Regions from separate parts of the Pseudarthrobacter sp. MOO14 genome, predicted to be linked through region 2. Evidence: predicted binding sites of a transcription regulator. Region 2 holds the regulator's gene; the other holds the start of a gene.

Region 1 (10,500 bases), 1.7 Mb from region 2:
GCTTGTTGACCACCCGCGAGACGGTTTGGTGCGAGACCCCGGCCAGCCCCGCCACGTCCTCAAGCCTTGGCAGCCGCCGCCGGGGCCGGTAGCCGGGCTGCGCCACGGAATCAGATCCCGCCGGCGAGTTTGTAGTAGGCGGCGTTCCAGTTGAGGTCCTTCTTGAACTGGCGGATGGTGGTGCCCTCGTCGATGGTCAGGAGTTCGGTCTTGGCGATCTCGGCGAAGTCCTCGAACACCTCCATGCCCACCTGGGTGGAGAGCACGGTGTGGTGGGCGGCGCCGGCGGTGAGCCAGGCGGCGGCGGACGTGGCGAAGTCCGGCTTCGGCTGCCAGAGCGCGCGGGCCACGGGGAGGTTGGGCAGCGGCTGGTCCAGGGGAACCACGTCGACGGCGTTGGCCACCAGGCGGAAGCGGTCGCGCATGTCGGACAGGGCGACGACGACGCCCGGGGAGGCATCGGCGTCGAACACCAGCCGGACCGGGTCCTCTTTGCCGCCGATGCCCAGCGGGTGGATTTCCAGGCGCGGCTTCGACGCCGTGAGCGAGGGGCAGACCTCCAGCATGTGGGCGCCCAGGATCTTCTCCGCGCCCGGTTCCAGGTGGTACGTGTAGTCCTCCATCAGGGAGGCGCCGCCGGGCAGGCCGGCACCCATCACCTTCGCGGCGCGCACCAGGATGGCGGTCTTCCAGTCGCCTTCGGCGCCAAAGCCGTACCCGGCGGCCATGAGCCGCTGCACGGCGAGGCCGGGCAGCTGGCGGAGGGCCCCCAGGTCTTCGAAGGAGGTGGTAAACGCGGCGGAGCCATTGGCTTCGAGGAAGCTGCGCAGGCCCAGTTCGATCCGGGCGCCGTACCGCAGCGATTCATGCCTGGCCGCGCCTGCGCGGAGCTCCGGCACCACGTCGTACAGGTCCTCGTACTCGGCCACCAGGGCGTCGACGTCGGCCTCCGCCGCGCCGTGCACGGCGTCCGCGAGCTCATTGACGGACCACGTGTTCACGGCGACGCCGAAGCGCAGCTCGGCCTCGGTTTTGTCGCCTTCGGTGACGGCGACGTTGCGCATGTTGTCGCCGAAGCGGGTGAGCTTCAGGGTCCGGACGGCGGCCCAGCCGGCCGCCGCGCGCTGCCAGGAACCCACTTGGCGTGCCACCTCGGGGTTGGAGACGTGCCCGACGACGGTCTTCCGGGCGATGCCGAGGCGGGACTGGATGTACCCGAACTCCCGGTCGCCGTGCGCGGCTTGGTTCAGGTTCATGAAGTCGAAGTCGATGTCCGCCCAGGGCAGGTCGCGGTTGGCCTGGGTGTGCAGGTGCAGCAGTGGCTTGCGCAGCAGGTCCAGGCCGGAGATCCACATCTTGGCCGGGCTGAAGGTGTGCATCCAGGCCGTCACGCCGATGACTGAGTCATCGGCGTTCGCTTCCAGCGCGGTCCGGCGGATGGCATCCGAGTCGGTCAGGACCGGCTTCCAGACGATCCGCACCGGGACGGCGGAATTGGCGTTCAGCTGGTTCGCGATCTCCTGGGACTGGGCGGCCACCTGTTTGAGGACTTCCTCCCCGTAGAGGTGCTGGCTGCCGGTGAGGAACCAGACCTCGTGGCCGTCCAGGGTGGTGTTTGCTGCGGTGTTCATGCGTACTCCTGTTAAAGGTTTGGGGATTACTGCCCGTAGACGTTCTGGTAGCGGGCGTAGAGCGAGTCGATATGGCCTTCGTCGATCGGTAGGGGTTCACCGAGCTGCCGCGAGATATGGACAGTGCGGGCCACTTCCTCGCACATCACGGCGGCCTTCACGGCGGAACGGGCGTCCTTGCCGATGGTGAAGGGGCCGTGGTTCTGCATCAGGACCGCCGGTGAGTTCGAGTTTTTCAGCGTCTCCACAATGCCGTGGCCGATCGAATCGTCGCCGATCAGCGCGAACGGGCCCACCGGGATGGAACCGCCGAACTCATCCCCCATCATGGTGAGCACACAGGGGATGGCCTCACCCCGTGCGGCCCACGCGGTGGCATAGGTGGAGTGCGTGTGCACCACCCCGCCCACCTCGGGCATGTGCCGGTACACATAGGCGTGCGCGGCGGTGTCGGACGACGGCGAGAGCGGCGGGTTGCCCCAATCGACCGTGCCGCCGCCACCAACATTGGTGCCCCTCACCGGCGTGCCGTGCAGGTCGGTCACGACCATTTGCTCCGGGGTCAGTTCCTGGTAGCTGACGCCGGACGGCTTGATGACCATCAGGTCGGTGCCGGGCACCCGGGCCGAGACGTTGCCCGCAGTCCACACCACCAGTTCGTACCGCGTCAACTCAGCGTGCAGGGCGCATACGTCTTCCCGGATCCGGGCGATGGTTTCCAGGAGGCCGGTTCCGGCGCCTGTTTCGGCGGTCATGCGGACACCCCCAGGGTTGCTTTGGCGGCGACGCCTGCTCCGGGCCGGGCCGCCTGGGCGGCCCGTCGCTGGATGACCTTAAGCCGGTGCATCACGTCGTTGCTGCCCCGGCCAAAGTAATCATGGAGGGTTTTGTACTCCTGGAAGAGTTCCTCGTATGCGGCCACGTTTTCCGGGATTGGAGTGTAGACCTCCCCGGGTTCGGCGCCCATGGCCGCTGCGGCATGGCGGATATCCGCATAGTGGCCGGCCGCGACGGCGGCGTGGATCGCCGACCCCAGGGCCGGGCCCTGTTCCGAGCCGATAGTGGAAAGCTGCAGGCCGGTGGCATCTGCGTAGATCTGCATCAGGAGCCTGTTCTTGAGCAGGCCGCCGGCCACGATGAATTCCTTGACCGGAACCCCGGCGTCGCGGAAGGCGTCCACGATGGTGCGGGTTCCAAAGGCTGTGGCTTCCAGAAGCGCCCGGTAGGTGTCCTCGGGCCTGGTGGCGAGCGTCTGGCCCACCACGATGCCGGAGAGCTCGTGGTCCACCAGGACCGACCGGTTGCCGGAATGCCAGTCCAGGGCTATCAGCCCGTGCTCCCCGATGGCCTGCCGCGAGGCCAGTTCGGTGAGGTATTCGTGGATCCCCAGACCCGCCGCCTTGGCCGCCTGGTGGTATTCGGGCGGGACTCCGTATTTCGTGAACCAGCCGAAGATGTCTCCCACGCCCGACTGGCCCGCCTCGTAGCCCCACAGGCCGGGAACGATGCCGCCGTCAACGGCCCCGCACATTCCCGGTACTTCACGCAGTTCCGTGCCGTTCATGACGTGGCAGGTGGAGGTGCCCATGATGGCCACCAGCTGGCCCGGTTCCACCGCCTTCGCTGCCGGGGCCGTCACATGGGCGTCAACGTTTCCCACCGCCACCGCGATGCCCTCCGGCAGCCCGGTCCAGGCTGCGGCCTCCGCGGTCAGTGTGCCGGCGGCGTCACCCAGCCGACCGATGGTGTGCTCGAGTTTGGAGCTGACGAAGTCCTTGAACTCCGGGTTCAGGGCGGCCAGGAAGTCCTCCGAGGGGTAGCGCCCGTCCTGGTAGATGCCCTTGTACCCGGCCGTGCAGGCATTGCGGACATACCTGCCGCACAGCTGCCAGACGATCCAGTCCGCCGCCTCCACCCAGCGGTCCATTGCGGCGTAGGCTTCGGGGTCCTCTTCCAGCAGCTGCAGCCCCTTGGCGAATTCCCACTCCGAGGAAATCAGCCCCCCATACCTGGGAAGCCAGTCCTCGCCCCGTTCGGCGGCGAGCCGGTTGATCCGGTCGGCCTGCCCCTGCGCCGCGTGGTGGCGCCACAACTTCACGTACGCGTGCGGCCGGTTGGCATAGCCCGGCAGTTCGTTCAGTGGGGTGCCGTCGGCCATGACAGGCACCATGGTGCAGGCGGTGAAGTCCGTGGCAATACCGACGACGGCCGCCGGGTCGATCCCGGCGTCGGCCACCGCTGCCGGGACGGCAGTGCGAAGCACCTCCCGGTAGTCGTTGGGCACCTGGAGCGCCCATTCCCCGGGAAGCCGGGCCCCGTCGTCGCCCGCTGTGTCACGTGGCAGGACGTCGGTGACCACGGCGTGCGGATACGCATGGACCGCGCTGCCGAGCTCCTTCCCGTCGCGGACACGCACCACCACGGCACGGCCGGAAAGTGTTCCGTAATCCACGCCGACGACGCAGTGGTCAGGGTTGGAACTGAAGGATGTATCTGGCATTCGGTTGCCTCCGCCCGGGAGGCAGGGGCCTCATTGCCGGGGTTGTCTAGGGGTCACGGTCGAGCTAAGCGCTGCAGCAAGTGTGAACGCTAACAAAGCAGAAGTCAATGAAATTGAAGCAGGTTCATGCACTTGATAGCCGCCTCTTGTTAGCGTTCACAAATCAGTCTATATTGAACCGACACATCAACAATGTGGCCAGGACCAGGGAGCATCGCTGCTGCCTCGTCCAATAACACTTCGCGGCAGTGCTGCCGCGGAAGGAGAAAATGGTGAGAATCAAAAAAATCGTGGGCGCGGTGGCCCTTGTCCTCGCGCTGACGGTGGGCGCCACCGGTTGCGGCTCACGTGGCGCGGCAACCGAATCCAGCGGCGCGGCGAAGCCCGCCGACTCGCTGGTTGGGATCTCGATGCCCACGCAGACATCCGAGCGTTGGATTGCCGATGGCGCCAACGTCGAGAAGTCGCTCAAGGACCTTGGCTACAAGACAGACCTCCAGTTCGCCAATGACGACATCCCAACCCAGGTCTCGCAGATCGAAAACATGCTGACCAAGGGCGCCAAGGCGCTGATCATCGCCGCCATTGACGGCACCACCCTGACCGATGTCCTGGCCAAGGCCAAGGAGCAGAACGTCAAAGTGATCGCGTACGACCGCCTCATCAACGGCACCCCGAACGTGGACTACTACACCACGTTCGACAACTACACGGTCGGCGTCCAGCAGGCCACCTCGCTGCTGACCGGCTTGGGACTCCTTGACGCCAGTGGCAAGAAAGTGGACGGCAAGGGTCCGTTCAACGTCGAACTCTTCGCCGGAAGCCCTGACGACAACAACGCCAACTTCTTCTGGACCGGCGCCATGGACACCCTCAAGCCGTACATGGATGCCGGCACCTTGAAGGTCCCCAGCGGCCAGACCAAGTTTGAACAGGCCGCGATCCTCCGCTGGCAAGCACCCGTGGCGCAGAAGCGCATGGAGGATATCCTCACGTCCGCCTACAGCTCAGGTACCAAGCTGAACGGCGTCCTGTCCCCCTATGACGGACTGTCCATCGGCATCATCTCGGCCCTCACCAGCACCGGCGGCTACGCCAAGGGAAGCCTGCCGGTCGTCACGGGCCAGGATGCCGAGAAGGGCTCCGTGAAGTCCATCGTTGCCGGCGAGCAGTACTCCACCATCTTCAAGGACACCCGGCAGCTCGGCGCCCAGGCGGTCAAGATGGTGGACGCCGTCCTCAAGGGCCAGGAACCGGAAACCAATGACACCAAGACCTACAACAACAAGGTCAAGGTTGTCCCGGCTTACCTGCTGAAGTCCGTGATCATCACCAAGGACAACTACAAGAAGGAACTGATCGACTCGGGTTACTACACCGACGCCGACGTCAAGTAGACAGCCGGGGGCTGCGGCCGGCCGTCCGGCCGCAGCCCCTCCCGCAACCTCCTGCAGCAGCAGGAAGGCCAAGATTCGACCAGTCAGTGGGAATTGACGATGAACACACCCATTCTTCAAATGCGAGGAATCACCAAGACGTTCCCGGGCGTGAAGGCGCTGCAGGATGTCACCCTTGATGTGAACCGTGGAGAAGTCCATGCCATCTGCGGTGAGAACGGCGCCGGCAAATCAACGCTCATGAAGGTGTTGTCCGGCGTATACGCGCACAACACGTTCGACGGGGAAATCCTGTTCGAAAACGAACCCTGCAATTTCGCCAGCATCTCGGACAGCGAGAAGCGGGGCATCGTGATCATCCACCAGGAACTCGCGCTGAGCCCGTACCTTTCCATCGCCGAGAACATCTACCTCGGCAACGAACAGGCCACCAAGGGATGGGTGGACTGGCGGAAGACCAACCTGGAGGCAGCAAAACTGCTGGCCCGCGTGGGACTCGATGAGAACCCGGTCACCCCGGTACAGCACATCAGCGTGGGCAAGCAGCAACTCGTGGAAATCGCCAAAGCGCTGTCCAAGGAAGTGAAGCTGCTCATCCTGGACGAGCCCACGGCCGCCCTCAACGATGAGGACTCCGGCCACCTGCTGGACCTGATCCTCCACTTGAAGGGCCAAGGCGTCACCAGCATCATCATCAGCCATAAGCTCAACGAGATCCGCAAGGTGGCAGACGCTGTCACCATCATCCGCGATGGCAAGACCATTGAGACCCTTCGGCTCGATGAAGGCCAGATCACCCAGGAGCGGATCATCCGTGGCATGGTGGGCCGCGACCTTGAGAGCCTCTACCCGGAACGCGAGCCGAACATCGGCGCGGAAGTCCTCCGGATCGAAGACTGGTCCGTCCGCCACCCGCAGGACCACGCCCGCATGGTAGTCAGCAACGCCAACCTGCACGTCAGGAAGGGCGAAGTCGTGGGCCTTGCCGGGCTCATGGGCGCCGGCCGGACGGAACTGGCCATGAGCGTGTTTGGCCGCACTTACGGCACGGCCACCTCAGGCAAGGTTTACAAGTACGGCGAGGAGATCAATACGTCCACCGTCTCGGACGCGATCAGGCACGGCATTGCCTACGCCACGGAGGACCGCAAGCACTACGGCCTGAACCTGATCGAGGACATCAAGCGCAATATCTCGCTGGCATCGCTGCGCAAGCTCGCGAAGCGCGGATTCGTCGACAAAAACCAGGAGACCGTGGTAGCTAACGGCTACCGCACCAGCATGAACATCAAGGCACCCTCGGTCGCCGCCATCACCGGAAAGCTCTCCGGCGGCAACCAGCAGAAGGTGGTCCTGAGCAAGTGGATGTTCTCCGACCCGGACGTCCTCATCCTTGATGAACCCACCCGAGGGATCGACGTCGGCGCCAAGTATGAGATCTACACGATCATTGCCAGGCTCGCGGCCGAAGGAAAGGCCGTCATCGTCATTTCCTCGGAACTTCCCGAGCTTCTGGGTATCTGCGACCGCATCTACACCCTCGCCGCCGGCCATGTCACCGGTGAAGTGCCCATCGCCGAGGCCACCCAGGAATCACTGATGCATTACATGACCAAAGAGAAGGAATAGCGAAATGTCAGCCCTAAGAGAGTCGCTCGGATTCCTCACAAGCCGCCTCCGCCAAGTTGGCATCTTCGTCGCCCTGATCCTGATCGTCCTCCTGTTCCAAGGACTGACGGGCGGGATCCTGCTCGAGCCGCAGAATGTCACCAACCTGGTGGTCCAAAACAGTTACATCCTCATCCTGGCCATCGGCATGGTGATGGTGATCATCGCAGGCCACATCGACCTGTCCGTCGGCTCCGTGGCGGGATTCATCGGTGCCGTCGCCGGCGTCATGATCGTGCACTGGGGCTGGCCATGGTGGGCCGCAATCCCTGCGTGCCTGCTGGTCGGCGCGCTCGTCGGGGCCTGGCAAGGGTACTGGATCGCATACGTGGGAATCCCGGCCTTCATCGTCACGCTCGCAGGCATGCTGATCTTCCGCGGCCTGACGCTCATCACCCTGAAGAACCAGCAGATCACGCCGTTCCCTGCGGAGCTGCGTGCCCTGGGCGGAGGCTTTCTCCCGGACATCTCCGGCGGCACGTCAGTACTGGAATGGCTCACGGTCATCCTTGGCGTGGGCGCCACCGTGGCACTCCTGATCCAGGCCCTAAAGGAACGCCGCATCCGCAAGAAGTTCGATCTCGAAAGCGAGCCTCTGGTCTGGTTCGTCATCAAAACCGCTTTCACCGCGTTGCTGATGCTCATCATCACCTTCCTGCTGGCGTCCTACCGGGGCACGCCGATCGTCCTGGTGGTCCTGGCTGTCCTGGTGATCGCGTACACGGCACTGATGAACAACAGCGTGTTTGGCCGGCACACCTATGCAATCGGCGGCAACCTGTATGCAGCTGAGCTGTCCGGGATCAAGACCAAGGCCGTGACGTTCCGCCTCTTCGTGAACATGGGCGTCCTCGCAGCTTTGGCGGGCCTGGTCTTCACGGCCCGGCTCAACTCGGCCCAACCGGCAGGCGGAACCGGATTCGAACTCGATTCGATCGCGGCGGCGTTCATTGGCGGTGCGGCCGTCACCGGCGGCATCGGCACCGTTGCCGGGGCCATGATCGGCGGACTCATCATGGGTGTGCTCAACAACGGCATGTCCATCCTGGGCCTGGGCACGGACTACCAGCAGCTGATCAAGGGCCTGGTGCTCTTGATCGCCGTCGGGTTCGACATCTTCAACAAGAACCGCAGCGGCGGCGGCAGCGACCTTGGAAGACGGTTCAGGCTGAAGACCACTCCTCCGCCCACCGCGGAGAAACTGACGCCGGTGGCCAGCGAACCGGTGGAGGCCGGCGTCAAGTAATACCGGCTTCTGCCACCGGCAGGCAGTTCTTCGAAGGCCCCTGGCCCCGGACGCATACCGTCCGTGGCCAGGGGCCTTCGCTGCATGTCGTCCGGTGTGTGCTTCCCAACCTGGTCAGGGCGCGGCCGGCAGGCCCGCCCCGGCATCGGCCGGCGAGCGCCGCCGCCGGCTCAGCAGGATGAATGGTGCCGCCAGCAACTGCACGACCCCGCTCATGGCCAAGGAGGCAGGGTAGCCGTAAAGGTCCGCCGCCCTGCCAAGCAGCGGTTGCACCACCACCCCGCCACTTGAGCCCATGAGCGATGCGAAGCTGAGGACGGTGGCCCGCTGCTGGGAGGCGATCATGTCATTGAGGTAGGCCTGGCGGACCGGGGTGCCGGCGGAAGCCACCACTGCCCAGAGGGCCAGAAGCACCAGCGCCAGCCAAAAGACGTTGGTTGCCAGCAGCACCACCAAAACCACCGAGCTGATGATGTTGGAGCCGATCAGCACGGTGGTGCGCCGGTGCACCAGCTTCCGGACCTGCGGCGCCAGCCAGCCGCCCACGATGTCGGCCCCGGCCACAATGGCTGCGGCCAGGCCCGCAATGGCGTAGGCCCTCGGATCGCCGAACAGTTGCAGCAGGTAGGGCTGGAGGGCATAGAAGACGTAAAAGCCCACGCCTTCGGTAAAGGGCGCGGCCAGCATCATGTACCTCACGGGCGGATTCCTCAGCCCGCCGTCGAGCGAAGCCCGGAGGACTGCCCGGGTGGCTTGCAACGGGTGGGCCGAGCGCTCGGGCGTGAAGCCGACGTCGTGCATGAGAAGGAACGCAACGGCAAACATGGCCACCAGGACCGCGACGCGCAGCAGGAACGGCACCCCCAGGTTGGTGGCCTGCGCGATCACCCCGCCTGCCACCGAACCGCCCAGCATGGCGATGCCGGAAACCATCTGGCCGCGGCCCAGGACCGCTTCGAGGGTGCCCTCGTAGCCGGTGAAGTGCAGAGCATCCACCAGCCAGGCCTCCACCGCGCCGGAGAAGAAGGTAAAACCGAGCCCCAGCAGCGCCGAAACGGCCGCCCACCACCAGAACGGCGCGTGCAACTGCCAGAGCAGGTAGTAAAGGAAGGTGGACCCGGCCAGGGTGACAGTGCCCAGCAGGAACGACACCCGCCGCCCCCAGCTGTCCGCGACCACCCCGGTGGGTACTTCGAAGAGCACCATGCCTGCCGTGAAGAAGGCGTTCGCGGCGAAGGCCTCAAAGTTGTTCAAGCCCGCATCGAGCAGGAACAGTGTGTTGATGCCCCAGATAAAGGACGCCGCGAGGGTGTTGCCCAGCGTCAACGTTAGGTAGATGTTTTGGATTTTTCGTGTAGCGGCGTTCACGGGCGGCCGGCGTTCCTTGGCGAAGTTCCTGCCCGGGCGGGATCAGGAGGGGCTGAAATTCGATGGCACCGGTTCATGGCGCAGGTAGTGCCGGCGGAACCTGCCGGTGCCGGCGGTCAAGGCGCGCAGTTCCACCGCGTACCTCAGGAGTTCCTGGTCCGGAACTTCGGCACTGATCTCGGTGAGGCCCTGGCCGGAGGAATTGGTGCCGGTCAGGCGCCCGCGCCGGCCGGACAAGTCGCTCATGACCGTCCCCACGTGCTCGTCCGACACAGTGATGGCCACCGCGGACACGGGTTCGAGGAGCTGGATCTTTCCCGCGGCCGCAGCCTCGCGGAGCGCCAGGGCCCCCGCCGACTGGAATGCGGCGTCGGATGAATCCACGCTGTGGGCCTTGCCGCCCACGACGGTCACGCGCAGGTCCACCACAGGGAAGCCTGCGGAGACGCCCCGCTCCATCTGTGCCCGGACGCCCTTCTCGATCGACGGGATGAACGTTCCCGGAATGACGCCACCCACGGTTTTATCCACGAATTCGAACCCCGCACCGCGTTCCAGGGGTTCCACTTCGATGTCGCATACGGCGTACTGGCCGTGACCGCCGGATTGTTTGACATGGCGGCCATGGCCTGCGGCGGGCGCGGCGAAGGTCTCCCGCAGCGGCGTCACCACGTCAACGGTGTGGAGTTT
Region 2 (10,500 bases):
TCCGGTCCAGCCGCGGGTGGCCCGGGCGTGCAGGTAGCCGGCGTAGACAACCCAGATCACGAACGTCCATACCTCTTTGGTGTCCCAGCCCCAGAACCGTCCCCAGGCCTTCTCTGCCCAAATCGCACCGAACATGAGCGTGAAGGTCCAGCCGATGAAGGCAATGGCGTTGATGCGGTAGGACAGGTTTTCGAGGCTGAGCGCCGAGGGCACCAGGCGCATGAAGCCGAGCTTGTCGGCGCCGCCTGCGGCAACGGCCTTCTGCCGGTGGGACTGGACCAGCTGCAGGGCGGACATGGCGAACGTCAGTGTGAACAAGGCGGACGACAGCACCGCAATGGAAACGTGGATGACCAGCCAGTAGCTCTGCAGCGCGGGCACGAGGTGGCCGACGGGGGTCCAGAAGGCCACGGATGCAGCAACCATCATGATGATGACCAGGCCCACTATGAAGGTGCCCAGGAAGCGGAGGTCGCGGCGGATCAGGGAGAGGAGGAACACAGCCGCCACCAGGAACGCGCCGGTGGTCAGGAATTCGTACATGTTGCCCCACGGCACCCGGCCGGCACCAAGGGCCCTGGTCACCACGCCGGCGCCGTGGATGAGGACGGCGAGGGTGGTCAGGGCCACGGCGACCCGCGCCGGGACCCGGCGCTCCGCGGCGTACTTCATGTCGCCGTCGGCCGTGGCGACGCCGCCGGAACCTGCCCCGTTGGCCTTGGCAGTTGACGACGACGGCCGCTCGGCCCGGCCGGCGGGCCCGTCCAGGCGGGCCTCGGCGGAGCCGGCGCCAACGCCGGCTGCTACGGGAACCTTGGCCGGGGCACCCGCCTGGGCCGCCTTGAGGTCCACTGCGCGCAGCGCCTTGCTGCTTTTGGCCAGGTCCCATGCGAAGGCGATGAAAGCCACCGTGTAGGTACCCGCCGCCAGCAGCATGAAGAGTTCGCTGTACTGGCCCATGGTTTCGTTGATTCCAAATGGCATTACTGGTCCTTTTCGGGCCCGGTGGGGCCTGCTGGGGTGCTGACGGAGCCTGCGACATTATCGCCTGCCCGGCTGGGAGTTTGCTGGGACCCGGCGGTGCCTTCGGCATCAGCGTGGTCGGATGCCGTTTCGTCGGCGGCGTTGTCCTCGGGCAGTTGCCATTCCGTGGCGAAGAGTTTCCGGAGGGCGGCCGCCTCGCCGGCGAGGCGGTGGTCCTCACCGCGGGCCAGGAGCCCGTACTCCACCATGGTCCGGCCGTCCGCCGCGGTGCCGGTGCGCACCCAGACGCGCCGGCGGTTGACGTAGAGCGAGACGATCAGGCCCGCCACCGCGAGGAGCGCGAAGACCAGGGCGTAGACCTGGCCCGGGTTGTGGTGGATGTCCACACCGATGTAGCGCTTCACCCCGTCAAAACTGATGGTGCCCTTGCCATCCGGCAGGGTGTAGGTGGAGCCCGGAGCCAGGGTGATGCCGCCTGCGGCCAGGTTCCGCGCGTTGAGCGGCGTCAGGTTCCTGACGTCGAGTTCGAAGACGTTCTGCGGCGCACCGCTGTTCAGGCCCAGGTCGCCGTAGTAGGAGTTCAGGGTCAGCTGCGGGTTGAACAGCTCGGGGTCGGCGCTGAACGAAACGTTCTTGTCCGTGACGAACGCGGTGGGGAGGAAGAAGCCCACGAAGCCCAGCTGGTCCGGCTTCGCATCGGGGACCTTAATCACCACGGAGGAGTAGTAGTTGTCCCCCTGCAGCTTGGCCACCACCGGGCCCTGCATGGCGATGTTCCCGGCTCCGTCGCGGACCGTGACCACGGGTGCGTAGCCGTTGCCGGTGAGGTAGATGCTGGTGCCGCCCAGGCTCACGGGATCGTTGACCTTCAGGATTTCCTGTTTGGCGGGGGCGTCCGGGGTTTCCTTGGTGGTGACGGCGGCCGAGAAGTCGATGGGCTGGCCGAACTTGCCCTTCGATTCCCGGTCAAAGGTGATGTTGAACTTGTCCAGCTGCAGCGAGTAGGGCTGGAGCTGGCTGGACTGGAAGTTGGTGCCCGGGTTGAACTGGTCGTAGCCCACCAGGGTGTTCACGAACGTGTCGCCTTCCACCAGGATGCGCTGGCCGCTGTACCCGAACAGGCCGCCGGCGGCGACGGACACCAGCACGCCGATCAGCGAGGTGTGGAAGACCAGGTTGCCCACTTCCTTCAGGAAGCCACGCTCGGCACCCAGGGACGGCAGGGCGCCGTCTGCATCCCTGACCTCCACGCGGTAGCCGCGCTTGCGGAGCAGCCCGGCGGCGCTGTGGATGGCGTCCGACGCCGGGATCCCGGCGTCGGCGGGAACCACCAGGGTGCCGTATTCGGGGAGCCGGGACAAACGCTGCGGGGTACGCGGCGGCTGGGAACGCATGGCCTTGTAGTGGGCAATGGCTCGCGGCACCACGCAACCGATCAGCGAGATGAAGAGCAGCAGGTAGATCGCGGAGAACCAGGCCGAGGAGTAGACGTCGTAGAGCTGCAGGGAATCCAGCAGCTTGCCGTAGTCCGGGTGGTCCTTGATGTACTGGGTCACCACGGAGGGGTTGGCAGGCCGCTGCGGGAACAGGGAGCCGGGGACGGCCGCGACGGCGAGGAGCAGCAGCAGGAACAGTGCTGTCCGCATGCTGGTCAGCTGGGTCCAGGCCCACCGCAGCATGCCAACCGGGCCCAGCACCGGGAGGGTGGCTTCTGCCTTGGCCTCCGCGACAGGGGTGGCTTGCTTCTTCTTTACGTTCACACGCTCGCTCATCAGATCGGCAACTTCACGTCGGTTTGGAACCAGTACTGCAGCCCGGTCACCCAGGCCCCCCAGACGCCGGTGGCCATCAGCAGGCCCAGCACCACCAGGATGCCGCCGCCGGTCCGCTGGATGGCAAGGCGGTGTTTGCGGAAGAACGCCATGACGCCCATCCCGCGGCGCACCGCCAGCGCGATCAGCAGGAACGGGATGCCCAGTCCCAGGCTGTAGACGAACGCCAGGAATGCGCCCTTGGCTGCGGACGATCCTCCGGAGAGGCTCAGCAGCTGCACGGCGGAGTAGGTAGGCCCGATGCACGGCGCCCAGCCCAACCCGAAGGTCAGGCCCAGCAACGGTGCTCCCCAGAGCCCGGCAGGGGGTTTGGCGTGGATTTTCGCGTCCCGCTGGAGCCAGCTGAAGCCGCCCATGAACACGATGCCCATGACGATCACCAGGATCCCCAGGAGCTGGGTGATCCAGGCATTGCGGCTGCCGCTGATCAGGGTGCCCAGCTGCCCGAAGGCGCCGCCCAGCAGAACAAAGATCACCGAAAAGCCCAGGACGAACAAGCCGATGCCGGCCAGCATCCTGCCGCGCTTTTGCTTCTGCAGGTCAACGCCGCTCAATCCCGTGACGTAGCCGAGGTAGCCCGGAACGAGGGGCAACACGCAGGGCGAAAGGAAGGACACCAGCCCGGCAAGCAGCGCCACCGGGATGGCCAGGAGGAGCGAGCCGCTGAGGATGGCTTCGGCGAAGGGACTGTTCACGGTTCCCGGGCCGCCCTACTCCGCCACGGCGGCGGTGATGAGGGCCTTCAAGGTGCCCTTTTCGATCTCGCCGAGGACCCGGGACGCCACGCGCCCCTGCTTGTCCAGGACCAGGGTGGTGGGAACTGCCCCGGGCGGAACCAGGCCGGACACGGACAGCAGGACGCCGCCGTCCTTGTCATCGAAGCTCGGGTAGGTCAGGTTGAAGGTCTTCTCGAACGCCTCCGCCGTGGGCTTCTCATCCCGGAGGTTGACGCCGAAGAACTGCACGCCCTGGTCCTTGAACTCCTGATGGAGTTCTTCGAGGATGGGCGCCTCCACCCGGCACGGGGCGCAGGCGGCGAACCAGAAGTTCAGGATGCTGACCTTGCCCTGGAAGTCGGCAGGGGTGACCTTGGCGCCACTGAAGAGTGCCCCTTGGATCTGGACGGCTTCCTTGCGGTCGCCGGCGGCGAATTCGGTGACGGAACCGTCGCCTGCCACGTAGTTCTTGTTGTCCCCGGCCTTTGCCTGCTTGGCCAGGGCGTCTTCCTGGGCGCAGCCGGACAAGCCCAGGGTCAGTGCGCCGAGGGCCAGGCCGCCCGCGGCGAGCATGCTCCGGCGCGTAGGGAGGAAATCATTGGTCACAGCTAGGCTCCAGGGGTGCTGGCGGCACCGGGAAGAAGGGACGCGGCGGGTTCGCTGTAGTCGACCCGCACCAGGGAGCCGGCGTCATCGAACACCAGGGACGTGACGGAGGTCAGCGTGCACTCGCGCTTGCGGGGATCGTGCCACAGGGGCCGGCCTTCGGCGCTGAGCCGTGCGGCCCAGATGGGCAGTTGGTGGCTGACGAGGATGGCCTCGGGTCCTGCCGCACCGAAATCGCCGGCGGCCAGTTCAATTGCCCGGAGCCGGGCGTCCTGCGCTGCGGCGGCGACGCGGGCCGCCTGCTGCGTGTAGGGCTCGCCCCAGGACGGGCGCAGCGGATTGACCAGCCGGGGCCAGTGCTTCGGCCGGCGGAGTTCTGCCTTGGTGACCTTCATGCCCTCGAAGTAGTTTTCCGCCTCGATAATCCGCGGCTCCGTGTGGATTTCCAGGTGCAGGGCTTCCGACGTCGGCCGTGCCGTTTCCTGCGCACGGTCCAGCGGCGACGCGGCCAGGTAGGTGATCCGTGCGCCCTGCTCGGCACGCTGCCGGAAGTGCTCGGCGAGGGTCCTGGCCATCTCCTGCCCCAGTTCGGAGAGGTGGAATTCGGGGAGCCGTCCGTACAGAACGCCTTCGGGATTATGGACCTCGCCGTGGCGGAGCAGATGGACAGTGGCTTGGGGCATGTTTACCAGTTTCTCAAAGATGGCGTGCGATCCGAAATTTTCTACAAACAGTAGAACTTAAGTTTCTGAAGAAATGTTCCAAACATGGGAACAAAAGATGCAAATGCATGTTTATACTGGATGCAGCAAGTTAGTTGAGGCTTCAACCGATGAAGGTTCAACCGCATGACCACAACAGGCATCAAGAACAAGGAGCATCATCATGGCACTTCCCGCAGACGTCACCACCGGTACCTGGACCCTGGACAACTCCCACAGCGAGATCGGCTTCACCGTCCGTCACGCCGGCATCAGCAAGGTCCGCGGCCAGTTCACCGAAGCCGCCGCGACGCTTGACCTCGTCGAGGATGTGGCCGACTCAAAGATCAACGCCACCATCAAGACCGCCAGCTTCGACTCCGGCGACGCCAACCGCGACGGCCACGTCAAGGGCGAGGACTTCTTCGACGTGGAGAAGTTCCCGGAGATCTCCTTCGTCTCCAACGGCCTGGTGGCAAAGGGCAACAGCTACGAGCTCAGCGGTGACCTCACCATCAAGGGCGTCACCCGCCCGGTAACCCTGGAGACCGAGTTCAACGGCGTGGCCGTTGACCCGTTCGGCAACACCCGCGCAGGCGTCTCCGCGGAGACGACCATCAGCCGCAAGGATTTCGGCCTGACCTGGAACGCCGTCCTGGAGACCGGCGGCGTGCTGGTCAGCGACAAGGTTGCCATCAACCTGGAGCTCGCCTTCATCGCTCCCGCAGCCTGATTCCGCTCCGGCCCACCCCGGCAGCAGGCATTTCGCCTGGTGCCGGGGTGCCGCGTTTAAGGCCCGTCGCACCGTGAACAGCCCTGCGGAATCACGCACAACCAGGGCTGCCGGGGGTACGGTGGACCTAAGCCATGCTGGGGGCGGCACAGGACCGATTCCCGGCAGCCCGCCCGGATCCCGACCTGCAGAAGGAACGCCCATGAGTACTCCTCCCGTCCCGCCTCCCGTGCCGCACGATCCGCCATCCGGAAACGACCAGCCAGGCAACGGCCAGCCGGCCGAGCAGCCCGGCGCCCAGCAGCCCCGCTACGGACAAAACGCCCCGCAGTACGGGCAGAACGCCCCGCAATACGGACAGAACGCACCCGGTACGCAGCCGCCGGCAGCCCCGCAGTACGGGCAGAACGCCCCGCAATACGGCCAGAACCCGCCCCAGTACGGGCAGAACGCCCCGCAGGCCCCCGGCTACGGACAGCAGCAGCCCTATGGACAGCAGCCGTACGGCCAGTCCCCCTACGGCCAGTACCCGTCGGAGCAGCCGCAGCCGGCGGCAAGCACCGGCATCCCCCAACTGGTCAACATTTCCTTTTGGATGCTGATCGCAGCCGCCGTGATCTTCGTCATCTCCCTGCTCACCGGGTTGACCCAGCTTGATGATCCGGCATTCCGGCAGGCCTTTGACCAGCAGGTCAAGGCCAGCGACGCGGGCATCACGTACGACGACATCAAGGGCGTCATCGCCGGAACCCTGGTGGTCTTCGCCATCATCGGGGCCGGACTGTACCTGCTGGTGGCATTCTTCGTCCGCAAGGGCAAGAACTGGGCACGCATCCTGGGGACGGTGCTGGCGGCCCTGTCGGTGCTGGGCCTCTTCGGGGTTCCGTCGTTCGCCACCGTCGGCACGGTCCTGGGCATCGCGGCCATTGTGCTGCTCTACCTTCCCGCGGCCGCCCCGTACTTCCGGAAGCAGCAGTTCGGCAACCCGTATGCCGGCGGCTTCGGAAACCCCTACGGCCGGTAGCAGCCTGCCACACCACCGAAAACGGCCCGGGACGCCTCGCAGCGTCCCGGGCCGTTTTCTTTTATCCGGTGGTCCTTACGCGGTCTGGCCCGGCGCTTGTGCCCGCTGGGCGTGGTAGGCCAGGATCTGCAGCTCGGTGGCCATGTCCACCTTGCGGAGGTTCACGCCTTCGGGGACCTGGAGCATCACAGGCGCGAAGCTCAGGACGCTGTGCACGCCTGCGGCCACCACGCGGTCGCAGATGCCTTGGGCCACCGCCGCCGGCAGCGCCAGCACCACCATGTTGGCTCCGGTGCGGTGCAGGACGGTTTCAAGGTCTGCCACGTCGCTGACCCGCAGCCAGCCCACCTCGTTGCCCACCACCATCTGGTCGGCGTCGAAGATCGCCACGACGTCGAACCCACGGGATTCGAAGCCGCCGTACCGGGCCAGGGCCTTGCCCAGGTTTCCGGCGCCGACGATCGCGACTTTCCAGTCGTGCGTGAGGCCAAGGGCCGCTGCGATATGGCGGCTGAGGTACTGCACCTCATAGCCCACTCCCCTGGTGCCGTAGGACCCCACATGGGACAGGTCCTTGCGCAGCGTCGAGGAACTGACGCCGGAGGCCTCCGCCAATGACTCGGACGAGACCCGCTCGACGCCCTCTGCCAGCAAGGTGTTCAAGGCGCGGAGGTACAGGGTCAGCCGGGCCACCGCCGCGGGCGGGATCTGCTTGGCCGGCGTACCGGTGGCGCCCGGAAGGTCCGGGACGGGCTGGGACGTTGGTTCCAAGGACGTCATTGGCCTCCCCCTACCGGGCCATGGCGCGCTGCAGCACGCGTTCCAGGCGGGCTTCGTCAATTTTCCAAAAGTCGCGCTGGACCCCGTCCACCAGGACCACCGGGATTTCCTCGGCATAGCGTTCGCGCAGCTCGGGCTGGTGGTCCACCGACTCTTCGGCCCAGGTCAGTCCCAACGAGGCGGTAACCCGGCCGACGGCGTCGCGCGCCTCTTCGCAAAGGTGGCAGTCAGCTTTGGTGACCAGGACGACGCGGGGGGTAGCCATGGCTTAACGGTATCGCCGTTCGCGGCATGCGGGCGACGCCGACGGCGGCGGGCCGGCCTATTGACTAGACTCGAGTCCATGCCCGAGGAGAAATACGTCGCCGTAGTCACGCGGCCCGTCACTGCGCCGCAGCCCGGTGAAGCGGCGTTTTTCGACGTGGACAACACCTTGATGCGCGGCGCCAGCCTCTTCCATGTGGCCCGGAAAATGCACCAGCGCGGGGCGTTCACCCTGAGGCAGGCGGCTGGTATGGCCTGGAAACAGTTCAAGTTTGTGGCCCGCGGTGAAAACATGGATGATGTCCACGCCGTCCGGGACTCGGCCCTGACCCTGGCTGTGGGCATCAGCGTTGACGATATCCGGGCGTTGGGCGAAGAGGTCTATGACGAAATGATCGCCTCCCGGATCTGGCCGGGTGCCAAGGCCCTGGCCGAGCAGCACCTGCGCGTGGGCCGCCGGGTGTGGCTGGTCACGGCCACGCCCATCGAAGTTGCCACGGTCATTTCCACCCGCCTGGGCCTGACCGGCGCCCTCGGCACGGTCGGGGAAGTCTCCGACGGAATGTACACCGGCCGTTTGGTGGGCGATATCCTGCATGGCTCGGCCAAGGCCGTGGCTGTCCAGGCCATCGCCGACGAGGAGGACCTGGACCTGAAGCGCTGCTGGGCGTACAGCGACTCCTATAACGACGTCCCGCTGCTTTCCCTGGTAGGCCACCCCGTGGCCATCAACCCCGATGCCAAGCTCCGCCGGCACGCCCGCGACCGTAACTGGCCGGTCTACGATTTCCGTGCCGGCCGCCGCGCCGCCACCTTCGGGCTTAAGGTGGCAACCTTTGGCGGCGCCATCTACGGGCTGTGGAAGGGTTTCGCCCGGATGCGCGGCCCGCGCCTGTAGCTAGCTTTCACGCGCGTCTGGATATCCCGCGAGTCTGCCTTCCCCCGCCTGCAGGTTCCCGCACCGTACCCTCCAGCGCACGAAAAAACGCCCGCCGCCTTTGCAGGCGACGGGCGTTCTCCACGCTGTTCGAAGTATTGCTACTTCTTGTTGCGGCGCTGGTGACGAGTCTTGCGAAGCAGCTTGCGGTGCTTCTTCTTGGCCATACGCTTGCGACGCTTCTTAATAACTGAACCCACGAAAGTTCCTTACAAACTAGATGCAGTACCTGTCTGATGGAAATGGTTCGTGGACAGAGCTACGAACTGGACAACTGACAGATTCTTACAATGACGTAAAACGTTCCTTAACAGGGTACCGCCTATCGGAGGCGGCTTGGGACAAGCTGCCTTAGGCTGTCTCGGAGTGACCGTCCACCACGGCACCCTTGAGGTACTGCTCCACGGCATTCTCAGGTACCCGGTAGGAGCGGCCGAACCGCACTGCCGGCATTTCGCCGGAGTGGACCAGCCGGTAAACAGTCATTTTAGAGACGCGCATGACCTCGGCCACTTCAGCCACGGTCAGGAACTTCGCGTTGGAGAAGTTCTGTTCTGCCGACATTTCCCTATTTTCCTTTGCTGACGGATGGACAACAGTGACCCCAGGTACGTGCCAATGCGGTGTTCCGATGCTGAGCCATCCACCAATCACCTAAATAGATACTCTAGATGTTCATGTGGCAGATGTGAAAGTAGGTAAAGCCACTATTTCGCCTGCCGGCGCTTCCGCGCCGAGGCAGCCAACTGCTCCAGCACGGAGGCGGAAACGTCCCAGTCCATGCAGGCATCGGTGACGCTCTGGCCGTACACGAGTTCGGAGCGGCCGGCCGCATGCTCGGCAACGTCCAGGTTCTGGGCGCCGCCCACCAGGAAGCTTTCCAGCATCACCCCGGCGATCGCCTGCGCCGCGGCGCCCCCGTCTTCAAGCTGGGCACCGATCTCCAGCGCCACCTCGGCCTGGCGGTGATGGCTCTTGCCGCTGTTGGCGTGGCTGGCGTCAACCACCAGGCGCGGGTTCAGGCCCTTTCCGGCCAGCTCCCCGGACGCCCGTTCGACGTCGGCGGCTGAGTAGTTGGGGCCCTTGCGTCCGCCGCGGAGGATGACGTGGGTATCCGGGTTCCCGGCTGTGGCCACCAGTGCCGCCCGGCCGTCGCCGTCGATCCCCAGGAACGCCTGGGCCGCCGCCGCGGCGCCGCACGCGTCGATCGCCACCTGCAGGCCGCCGTCGGTCCCGTTCTTGAAGCCGATGGGCATGGAAAGGCCGGAGGCCAGCTGCCGGTGGATCTGGCTCTCGGTGGTGCGGGCACCGATGGCACCCCAGGAAATCAGGTCCGCCATGTATTGCGGGCTGATCGGCTCCAGGAATTCGGTGGCGGTGGGCAGTCCCAGCGCGGTCACCTGCTGCAGGAACTGCCTGGCGGTGCGCAGGCCGGTGACCATGTCGTGGCTGCCGTCCAGCCGGGGGTCGTTGATCAGGCCCTTCCAGCCGACGGTGGTGCGGGGCTTTTCGAAGTAGGTCCGCATGACCACCAGCAGGTTTTCCTTGTGCTTTTCAGCTTGGCTGACCAGCCGGCGGGCGTATTCCAGGCCGGCTTTGGGGTCGTGGATGGAGCATGGGCCTACGATGACCAGCAGGCGGTCGTCCACGCCGTCCATGATGGCCCGGACCTGGTCGCGTCCGCGTTCGACGACGTCAGCCGCCCGGGCGTCAAGGGGCAGTTCGGCGACGAGCCCGGAAGGGGTGGGCAGCGCGGTGAATTCGCTGACGCGGAGGTTCGAGGTGGATGTGGTGCCGGCGTTGGCGGCTGCTGCTGTTGCGGTGCTCATGTTCGGGTCCTGTTCCAGATGGGAAGCGGGCCCGGATTTCAGAACCCGCCGGAGAAACGGCGAAGGGCAGAGAATGATCTCTGCCCTGTTGGCT

What was found. The regulator Rex, encoded in region 2, represses fermentation and respiration genes when NADH is low (regulators of the CRP and FNR family bind a similar motif). The targets are predictions, from matches to a motif close to CTTGTGAANNNNTTCACAAG.
Region 1: the regulator Rex is predicted to act here: its motif matches at 4,275-4,294, upstream of araB (ribulokinase).

The regions. Positions count from the first base shown of each region.
Region 1 is NZ_CM177849.1:3,237,382-3,247,881, reverse strand. Features, by position in the region: gene AC4EEV_RS15165 (LacI family DNA-binding transcriptional regulator) at 1-106, opposite strand, end outside; gene araA (L-arabinose isomerase) at 111-1,631, opposite strand; gene AC4EEV_RS15155 (L-ribulose-5-phosphate 4-epimerase) at 1,658-2,386, opposite strand; gene araB (ribulokinase) at 2,383-4,131, opposite strand; gene chvE (multiple monosaccharide ABC transporter substrate-binding protein) at 4,401-5,528, shown strand; gene mmsA (multiple monosaccharide ABC transporter ATP-binding protein) at 5,628-7,157, shown strand; gene mmsB (multiple monosaccharide ABC transporter permease) at 7,162-8,442, shown strand; gene AC4EEV_RS15130 (MFS transporter) at 8,557-9,810, opposite strand; gene AC4EEV_RS15125 (elongation factor G-like protein EF-G2) at 9,853-10,500, opposite strand, start outside.
Region 2 is NZ_CM177849.1:1,567,345-1,577,844, forward strand. Features, by position in the region: gene ccsB (c-type cytochrome biogenesis protein CcsB) at 1-984, opposite strand, end outside; gene resB (cytochrome c biogenesis protein ResB) at 984-2,756, opposite strand; gene AC4EEV_RS07425 (cytochrome c biogenesis CcdA family protein) at 2,756-3,511, opposite strand; gene AC4EEV_RS07430 (TlpA family protein disulfide reductase) at 3,527-4,105, opposite strand; gene AC4EEV_RS07435 (histidine phosphatase family protein) at 4,141-4,821, opposite strand; gene AC4EEV_RS07440 (YceI family protein) at 5,024-5,572, shown strand; gene AC4EEV_RS07445 (hypothetical protein) at 5,775-6,596, shown strand; gene AC4EEV_RS07450 (redox-sensing transcriptional repressor Rex) at 6,672-7,376, opposite strand; gene AC4EEV_RS07455 (glutaredoxin family protein) at 7,387-7,641, opposite strand; gene AC4EEV_RS07460 (HAD family hydrolase) at 7,720-8,538, shown strand; gene AC4EEV_RS07465 (30S ribosomal protein bS22) at 8,679-8,777, opposite strand; gene AC4EEV_RS07470 (helix-turn-helix domain-containing protein) at 8,929-9,141, opposite strand; gene AC4EEV_RS07475 (3-deoxy-7-phosphoheptulonate synthase) at 9,285-10,406, opposite strand.